DNA from 2 places in the Cypionkella sinensis genome. Region 1 is predicted to be linked to the other one. Evidence: riboswitches for the same ligand, from Rfam matches in the RefSeq annotation. Region 1 holds a riboswitch; the other holds the start of a gene.
What was found. A riboswitch is a leader RNA that binds a small molecule or an ion and turns the genes downstream of it on or off. The one in region 1 is predicted to bind cobalamin.

Region 1 (4,740 bases):
TTTCGCACCGCCGCGCGCCGTTTGGGGCTTTCGGCCTCGACCGTCAGCGAAACCATCACCCGGCTCGAGACCAGCATCGGCGCGCCCCTGCTGACCCGCACCACCCGCTCGGTGATGCCAACCGAGGCCGGGCGCAATCTGGCCGCCCGGATCGCGCCGCTTTTGGCTGAAACGCGCGCCGCGCTGAACGATGTGCAAAGCGCGCCGGGTCAAGTGCGCGGGCGCTTAAAGCTGAACGTGCCGGGGGCGGTGATGGTGGATATTCTGCCCCCCTTGCTGGATCAGTTCATGGCGCGCTACCCCGATGTCCGGGTTGAGGTGGTGGTGGATGACCGGCTTGTCGATGTCACCGCCGCCGATTGCGACGCGGGCATCCGCTATGGCGAGCATCTAGCGCAAGACATGATCGCCGTACCGATTGGGCCACGGCTGCAACACGCGGCCTTGGTCGCAGCACCATCCTATCTAGCGCGTCGCGGCACGCCGCTGCACCCAAATGACCTTGTTGCCCATAATTGCATCCGCATGCGCTTTGCCAGCGGCGCGCTGACTGACTGGACGTTTCAACGCGGCGCTGAGGTGATTGCGCTAGATCCAGCGGCGCGGCTAACCCTTGGCACTGTGGCGGCGGCTGCAGCGATTGATCTGGCCATCGCCGGGCACGGCCTGATTTTCACCTTTCAGAACTGGTTGCAGCCACATCTGGACAGCGGCGCGCTGGTGCCCGTGCTGCAAGACTGGTGGCCACAGTTTGACGGGCCGCAGTTGTATTTCTCCAGCCGGTTCATGCCGACACCTTTACGGGCCTTTGTGGATCTGGTCCGCGCGCAGCGCGCCCAGCCTGATGACTTTTGACGAGGTTCCGCCCCACCAAAATATGCGGCGCTTGACCGGCGCAGGGCGCGATTCTAAGGCCAAATTCACCCAGTTTCGCAGCGAAGGACCCCCGATATGAGCAAACCAAAACTTCGCATTGGTCTGATTGGCACCGGCTTTATGGGCAAGGCGCATGTGTTTGGTTTCACCTCTGCCCCGCGGGTGTTTGAACTGCCGTTCGATCTGGAGCTGCACACTATCGCCGACATCACCCCGGATGCCGCTGAGCGCGCGCGTGTGACGCTTGGCTTTGCCCATGCTACCGCCGACTGGCGCACGATCATGGCGGACCCTGCGGTTGATCTCGTGTCGATCACCGCGCCCAACGCCTTGCACAAGGAAATGTCGCTGGCAGCCATCGCAGCCGGAAAGCATGTGTATTGCGAAAAGCCGCTTGCGCCGATGGCGGCGGATGCGCTGGAGATGACGCTGGCCGCCGAAGCAGCGGGGGTGAAAACCCAAGTCGGCTTCAACTATCTGTGCAACCCGATGCTGGCACTGGCGCGGGAAATGATTGCGGCGGGCGAATTGGGTGAGATTCGCGGCTATCGAGGCCTGCATGCCGAAGATTACATGGCCGACGCCAACGGTCCCTACACCTTCCGCCACGACCCCGCAGGCGGCGGCGCTTTGGCCGATATCGGCAGCCACGCGCTTGCCACCGCCGAGTTTCTCTGCGGCCCGATCAGCCGCGTGATGGGCGATGTTGTGACCATGATCGCCGAGCGCCCGGATGGCCGCGGCGGTCGCAAGGCGGTGATGGTGGATGACGTGGGCCGCGCCTTTCTGCGCTTTGAAAACGGCGCCACGGGCAGCATCGAGGGCAACTGGATCGCCACAGGCCGCAAGATGCAGCACGATTTTGAGGTCTATGGCACCAAGGGTGCACTGGCCTTCAGCCAGGAACATTTCAACGTCCTTAATTACTTCAGCACTACTGACGCCAAAGGCCGCCAAGGCTTTCGCCGCATCGAGGCCGGGCCAGATCATGCACCCTATGGTCTGTTCTGCGTCGCCGCAGGCCATCAGATTGGCTTCAACGACCTGAAGGCAATCGAGGTCGCAGGCTACATCAATGCCATCGCAGGCAAAGCGCCCGAGCCGTTCAACTTTCGCAAGGGTCTGCGGATTCAAAAATTGGTCGAAACCATTCACGCCTCATCCAAGGCTGGGGCATGGATGGATATCGCCTAAGGCGCAAAAGCGCCGCCGCCTGTCGCTGTTCGCATTGACAGCGGCGGGCAAATCCCGCTTCATGCCCGCGATGGTTTCGGCAGACGCAAAGTCGCGCCGGATGAAAAGGGAATACGGTGTGGTGTAGGCAAAAGCCGCCAAATCCGTGACTGCCCCCGCAACTGTAAGCGGTGAGCGAACCTGCAAAGTCCACTGCCCCAAAGGGGTGGGAAGGCGCAGGCCAGCCACGACCCGCGAGTCAGGAGACCTGCCATCATAGCCGAAACAATCATCCGGGCGGGGTGCCTGGGGAAGGATGCTATGATTGAACTGCAAGGGCCTGCGCAGGCCCAAGACCCTGCCATGCGGCAGAGCGCAAAACGCCATCAAATTCTGGTCTGCCAAACCTGTCGGCACAAGGACAGCCCGTGTTTCCCCGGCCTTGCGCTGTTGGAAAAGCTGCGTCTGGCGGTCAGCGAGGCCAAAGGGCTGGGGGAGGATTTCGAGATTTCCGGCACCGCCTGCATGGCGGGCTGTGATCGGCCCTGCACCGTGGCTTGGCGCGCGACGGGCAAGGCCACCTGGCTGTTCGGCGATATCGACCCGGACGCCGATATTGACGCGCTGGTCGATTTTGCCACGCTTTATCAACGGCTTGACGATGGCTGGTGCCGCGCCGCTGATCGTCCCGGCAAACTCGCGACATCGACGCTCGCCCGTATTCCCGCCGCGCTGATCGTTACCGCCGAGGGTCAGTTGCAATGACCGGACCTATTCTGGAAGCGCGCAATCTGTGTTGGGGGCCGCCGCGCCGCCCCGATATCTTGACCGACATCAGCTTTGCCATGGCCGAGGGCGAGGTGATGGCGATCTGCGGTGCAAACGGGGCGGGGAAATCCTCGCTTCTGCGTCTGCTTTATCGCTATGTGCCCCCCCGCAGTGGCACGGTCAGCCTGATGGGTCGCGATCTTTGGCTGCATACGGCGCGCGAAACTGCCCGCACCGTGGCAGCGGTGCTGCAAGAACAGCCGACCGACTTTGCCCTGACCGCACGGCAGATCGTGGCGCTGGGCCGTCTGCCGCATCGGGCAGGCTTTGCCAGTGCGGCGCTGCGCGACACCGAGGTCGTCAGCGCGGCCTTGGAGCGGCTGGATCTGGCGCGCTTTGCCGATATGCCGTTTGGCACGCTGTCGGGCGGCGAGAAGCAACGTGTCATGGTCGCCCGTGCGCTGGCGCAGGAACCGCGCGTGCTGATTCTGGATGAGCCGACCAACCATCTGGATATCCGCCACCAGCTTGAACTGCTGGCGCTGCTGCGCGGCCTTGGCCTGACGGTGATCTGCACCCTGCACGACCTGACCCTGGCCGCGCAGTTTGCCGACCGCGTGCTGGTTCTGGCCGATGGCCGGGTGCTGTCGGATGGCCCCCCTGATCTGGCGCTGTCCGAGCATCACATCGCCACCGCCTTCAATGTCACCGCCCGCGTGGACCGCTCTGGCCCCGCGCCGCGCTTCTCTTTTCATCTGTAGGAAAAACCATGAAATACGCTCTGATCGCCCTGTTGCTCTCTGCAACCTCGGCTGCCGCCTTTCCCGTCACGGTGAAAAGCTGCAACCGCGATGTCACCTTTGACGCCGCCCCGAAGGCTGCGATTTCCAACGATGTGAACCTGACCGAGATGATGCTGGTGCTGGGCCTGCGTGATCACATGGTCGGCTACACTGGCATTTCCGGCTGGAAAACGCTTGATCCCGAAATGCGCGAAGGCGTGGCCGAACTGCCCGAGCTTTCCGCGAAATATCCCAGCAAGGAAGTTCTTGCCGGGGCGGATGCCGATTTCTTCTTTGGCGGGTGGAACTATGGCATGAAGGTTGGCGGCGAAGTCACCCCTGAGACGCTGGAGCCTTTGGGCATCAAGACCTACGAGCTGACCGAAAGCTGCATCTTCGTCGGCCCCAAGGCGAAAAGCAGCATGGATGACATGTATAACGACCTGCTGAACCTTGGCCTGATCTTTGGCGTCGAAGACAAGGCAAAGGCGCTGGTCGAAGGTTACAAGGCGCAACTGGCCGAGGCTACCAAGGGCGTTGATCACAGCAACCCCCTGCGCGTGTTCGTCTATGACAGCGGCGAAGACACGCCGTTTACCGCCGGCAAATACGCCATGCCCACCGCCCTGATTGAGGCCGCAGGTGGCGTCAACATCATGGATGATCTGGACAAAAGCTGGGCCACCGTCGCGTGGGAGCCTGTGGTCGAGCGTAACCCGCAAGTGATCGTCATCGTCAACTATGGCGATGTCACGGCCGAGCAGAAAATCGCCTTCATGAAGGGCAACCCGGCTTTTGCCAACATCGACGCGGTGAAGAACAACCGCTTCGTGGTGCTGGAATATGTCGAGGCTACGCCCGGCCCGCGCAATATCAAAGCGGTGGAAAAGCTGGTCGCGGGCTTTGCGGCGCAGTAAGAACAATCTGCGCCGGGGCAAACGCCTCGGCGCAATGCTTTGAAAGGCAAGCCGATGGCCGACCTCACCCAACCCACCGTCGCCAGCGCTGCATGGCACCTGTCGCGCCGCGCGGGTCTGGTGCTGGCGGGCTGTGGTGTGCTGGTTTTGTCGATCATTCTTGCGGTATCTATCGGCGCGATTGCGATTCCGCTTTCCACCGTCTGGGGCATCGCGTTGAACCA
Region 2 (4,740 bases), 1.2 Mb from region 1:
GTGAATGGCCTCGGTGCGGGTCAAGCGCTTGTCTGGGGTCATCTCGGTGTCAACCTGCAGCGCGCCAAGACCAGCCGTTTCACCCGCCGGGCCTTCGATGCCGCCCGCGTCGCGCACGATCTGGCCCAGCATCTGATAGCCTCCGCAAATGCCCAGCACGCGCCCGCCCCGCCGCAGATGCGCGGCCAGGTCAATGTGCCAGCCCTGCGCGCGCAGAAAGGCCAGATCACCACGGGTGGATTTGCTGCCGGGGATGATCACCAGATCGGTGTCACCGGGCAGCGCCTCGCCGGCGCGGATCATCGACAGGCTGACGCCGGGTTCCTGCGCCAAAGGATCAAGGTCATCGAAATTGGCAATCCGCGACAGGGTCAGCGCCGCGATCTTGTAGGCCCCCGCGCCGCCGCCTTTCGGCAGGTCCAACGCATCCTCGGCGGGCAGTTTATGGGCACCCGCAAAGAACGGCACCACGCCAAAGCCGCGCCATCCGGTGCGGGTTTCGATCAGCCGATAGCCATCGTCAAACAGCCGCGGATCGCCGCGGAACTTGTTGATCAGGAACCCCGCAATCATCGCATTGTCGGCTGGGTCCAGCACCGCCTGCGAGCCGACGATCTGCGCGATCACCCCGCCGCGATCAATGTCGCCGGTCAGGATAACCGGGCAATCGGCGGCTCGGGCAAAGCCCATATTGGCAATGTCACCCGACCGCAAGTTAACCTCAGCCGGACTGCCCGCGCCTTCGACGATCACCAGATCGTGCCGCGATTTCAAACGGTTAAAACTGTCCAGCACCGGGGCCATCAGCTTTGGCTTCAACGCCGCATACTCCCGCGCCTTCACCGTCGCGATGCGCTTGCCCTGCACCACCACTTGGCTACCCGTCTCGGATTCCGGCTTCAGCAGCACCGGGTTCATATCGGTGTGCGGATCAAGCCCGCAGGCCAGCGCCTGCAACGCCTGCGCGCGGCCAATCTCGCCACCGTTGGCCGTCACGGCGGCATTGTTGGACATGTTCTGCGGCTTGAACGGCGCCACCGACAACCCGCGCAACTTTGCCGCGCGGCATAGCCCCGCCACCAGCAGCGATTTGCCGACATTCGACCCCGCGCCCTGTATCATCAGGGCCTTCATGCCTGCCACCGACGCTGCACGCGGATCATGCGGAAGCCTCCGGCGGGAGTATTTTCCGCCAAGATGAAGCCACCGGCTTGGAATTTTTTGCGATGCGTCTGGTCGCTGACAGAGTTGGGCATTGTCGTTCTGCCAACTTCATCTTGGCGAAAATACTCCGGGGGTTTGGGGGCTGGCCCCCAGTCTGATCTGTCAAACTGCGCCACAGCCTTAGAACTCCACCCCCGGCTGCGCCTTGATGCCAGAGCGGAACGGATGCTTGATCAGTGTCATCTCGGTCACAAGATCAGCGGCCTCGATCAGTTCTGGCTTCGCGTTGCGCCCGGTCATCACCACATGCGTCAGCGGCGGTTTCTCAGCGGCAAGGAAGGCCAGCACCTCGGCGATGTCGAGGTAATCGTAGCGCAAAGCGATGTTGATTTCATCCAGCAGCACAAGCCGGTTGCCGGGGTCGCGGATCAACTCCTTGGCCTTTTCCCAGCCCTTTTCCGCCATGGCAATATCGCGGGCGCGATCCTGGGTTTCCCAGGTAAAGCCTTCGCCCATGGCGTGAAATTCGCACAGGTCGGGGAAATGCGTCTCGATGATCCGCCGCTCGCCGGTATCCCATGCGCCTTTGATGAACTGCACCACTGCACAAGGCATTTCATGTGCGATACAGCGCAGAATCATCCCGAACCCGCTGGAGGATTTGCCCTTGCCCGCCCCGGTGTGGACGATCAGCAGCCCTTTATCGCCCGCCTTGCCCGCCATGATCTTATCGCGTGCGGCCTTCTTCTTTGCCATCTTCCGCGCATGGCGGGCGTTTTCGTCGCCCGAAGCGTCGGTATCAGATTCTGCGATCAGGATAGGGTCAGACATGGGGCCATCCGTTGCTTGACATGGCGCGTGGTTCTGCCACAGGTGAACCCAGCGCTGGTTCCTGTCTATGACAGGCCAAGAGGGAATGCGAAAGGGGGCGACCCCAAAAGCTGCCGCCCCCGCGACCGTGACCGGAGAGGTTGCCTGAGGCCACTGGAGCAATCCGGGAAGGCGGGCAGCCGTGGGGGCCAGCCCCCGGATCCGCAAGCCGGGAGACCTGCCAGCGCATGTGACTGAACGGGCGAACGGGGTGTTTCGCAACCAGCAGGTGGCCGCATGGCCGCCCTTCTGGCCATCCCCATCGCCGCTATAGGGTAGGCCGATGAGTGTAACGTTGCATGTCTGCACCACCTGTAAGGCGGGTGAAGTCGTGGAAGACGGACAGCCCGTTGCCGGTGCGAAGCTGCTGGCGGCGTTGCAGGCGGGCGCGGTTCCGGCAGGCTTGCGCATTGTCGGCGTGGAATGTCTGTCGGCCTGCAATTCCGGCGCTGCGGTGGCGTTGTCGGCACCGGGGCGTTGGTCTTATGTTTACGGTCGCCTGACCCCTGCCGATGCGCCCGATATTCTGCTGGGTGCCGCCGCTTATCTGGATGCCCCTGATGGCATCGTGCCGTGGCGTGCGCGCCCGGTGATCTTCCGCAAGCAGAGCCTTGCCCGAATCCCACCGATTATCATTCCCCCTATTCTTACGGCTTTGGAGGCCTGAATGTCTGATCTGTCGAAAATCCCCGTCACTGTGATCACCGGCTTTCTGGGCGCGGGCAAGACCACGCTGATCCGGCATCTGATGCAGAATCCGCAGGGCAAGCGGCTGGCAATCCTCGTCAATGAATTTGGCACCGTCGGCGTGGATGGTGACATTCTGAAATCCTGCGCCGACGACAATTGCCCGGTGGAAAACATCGTCGAGCTTGCCAATGGCTGCATCTGCTGCACCGTGGCCGATGATTTCATCCCGACGATCGAGGCTTTGATGGCGCTGCCGCAGCGGCCAGATCACATCATCATCGAAACCTCGGGTCTGGCCTTGCCGAAGCCGCTGTTGAAGGCCTTCGACTGGCCCGCTATCCGCTCGAAAATCACCGTCGATGGCGTGATCGCCTTGGCCGATGCCGAAGCAGTTGCGGCGGGTCGCTTCGCGCCGGATGTGGCGGCGGTGGATGCGCAGCGCGCAGCCGATGAGTCCATCGACCATGAAACGCCTTTGTCCGAGGTGTTCGAGGATCAACTCGCCTGCGCCGACATCGTGTTGATGAGCAAGGCCGATCTGGCGGGTGAGGCTGGCTTGGCCGCCGCGCGCGCCGTGATCGTGGCGGAAAGCCCGCGTCCTATCCCGATTCTGGCGATGTCCGAAGGCATCATTGATCCGGCGTTGATCCTTGGCCTGAACGCGAAGGCAGAGGATGATCTGGCGGCACGCCCCTCGCATCACGATGGTCATGATGACCACGAGCATGATGATTTCGACACCGTGGTGATTGATCTGCCGGAAATCAGCGATGTCGATGCTTTGGTGGCGGCCATCCAGCGCCTCGCCGATGAACAGCATATCCTGCGGGTGAAGGGCTATGTGGCGGTCGCAGGCAAGCCGATGCGGCTGCTGGTGCAGGCAGTGGGCGCGCGGGTGCGGCATCAGTTTGACCGGCCTTGGGGGGCGTCCCCGCGCAAGGGGCAGCTTGTGGTGATTGCCGAGCATCACCATGTCGATCTGGCAGCGATCCGCGCGGTGCTGGGGGCCTGAGCCATGCATGTCGTCTTCCGCGAAAGCCATGGGCTGGAGGATACGCAAACCCCGTTCGATCTGGGTCAGACCCCGGCCGAACTGGTGGTGTTGTCGTTTTCCGACAGTGACCTTGGCGCTTTCGCGGCGGGATGGCACCGCGCAAATCAATCAGGGGCTGGGGGGAAGCTGCCGACGCTGCGCTTGGCCAATCTGGTGGCGCTGCAGCATCCGATGTCGGTGGACACCTATGTGCAGCAGACCCTCGTGGGGGTCAAAGGTATCCTCGTGCGCCTGATCGGCGGCGAGAATTACTGGCCCTACGGCCTGATGCAGTTGCAGGATCTGGCGCGGCGGCAGGGTATCGCCTTGGCGGTGTTGCCCGCTGACGGGCGTGAGGATGCGGCACTCGACGCCCATTCCACCTTGCCGATCAGCACCTTGCGGCGGCTGTCCACGCTCTGCGATGCGGGCGGGGCGGTGGCGGCGCAGGCGGCTTTGGCGCAGCTTGCCTTGGCGGCGGGGCTTTATGCGGGGCCGGTGCTGGGCGACAAACGGGTGCCCGATTGTGGCTGGTATGACCCTGACCGCGGCGTGATTGCGCAGCCCGAGGTGGCAGACCCGGCGGTGGCGGTGACGTTCTATCGCTCGTACGTGACATCGGCCGATACTGCCCCCGTTGATGCGCTGATCCGCGAATTTCGCGCGCAGGGCTTGGCGGCTTACGGCTTGTTCGCCCCGTCTTTGAAGGCACCGGGGGCGGGGGATTTCCTGCGCGGCGCGCTGGCGCATCTGGCCCCGGTGGCGGTGGTCAATGCCACCGCTTTTTCTGCGCGCGGTGCCGATGGGGCGACGCCGCTGGACGATGCCGGTTGCCCGGTGTTTCAGGTAGCTTTGTCGACCGCCCGCCGCCGCGACTGGGCGGGGTCCGAGCGCGGTTTGTCGCCCGCAGATCTCGCGATGCATGTGGTCTTGCCCGAGGTGGACGGGCGGATTTTCGCGGGCGTGATCAGCTTCAAATCGCC

Region 2: linked by a shared signal. The riboswitch ahead of ACFOGH_RS09280 (DUF1636 family protein) and the one ahead of ACFOGH_RS15095 (DUF1636 family protein) in region 1 are both predicted to bind cobalamin.

Annotation. Positions count from the first base shown of each region.
Region 1 covers NZ_JBHRTO010000001.1:3,047,984-3,052,723, reverse strand. Annotated here, with positions in the region: gene ACFOGH_RS15105 (LysR family transcriptional regulator) at 1-855, shown strand, start outside; gene ACFOGH_RS15100 (Gfo/Idh/MocA family protein) at 952-2,070, shown strand; cobalamin riboswitch at 2,125-2,339, shown strand; gene ACFOGH_RS15095 (DUF1636 family protein) at 2,371-2,814, shown strand; gene ACFOGH_RS15090 (ABC transporter ATP-binding protein) at 2,811-3,578, shown strand; gene ACFOGH_RS15085 (ABC transporter substrate-binding protein) at 3,587-4,516, shown strand; gene ACFOGH_RS15080 (FecCD family ABC transporter permease) at 4,571-4,740, shown strand, end outside.
Region 2 covers NZ_JBHRTO010000001.1:1,863,191-1,867,930, reverse strand. Annotated here, with positions in the region: gene ACFOGH_RS09290 (cobyric acid synthase) at 1-1,134, opposite strand, end outside; gene cobO (cob(I)yrinic acid a,c-diamide adenosyltransferase) at 1,345-1,995, opposite strand; cobalamin riboswitch at 2,034-2,234, shown strand; gene ACFOGH_RS09280 (DUF1636 family protein) at 2,318-2,701, shown strand; gene cobW (cobalamin biosynthesis protein CobW) at 2,702-3,736, shown strand; gene cobN (cobaltochelatase subunit CobN) at 3,740-4,740, shown strand, end outside.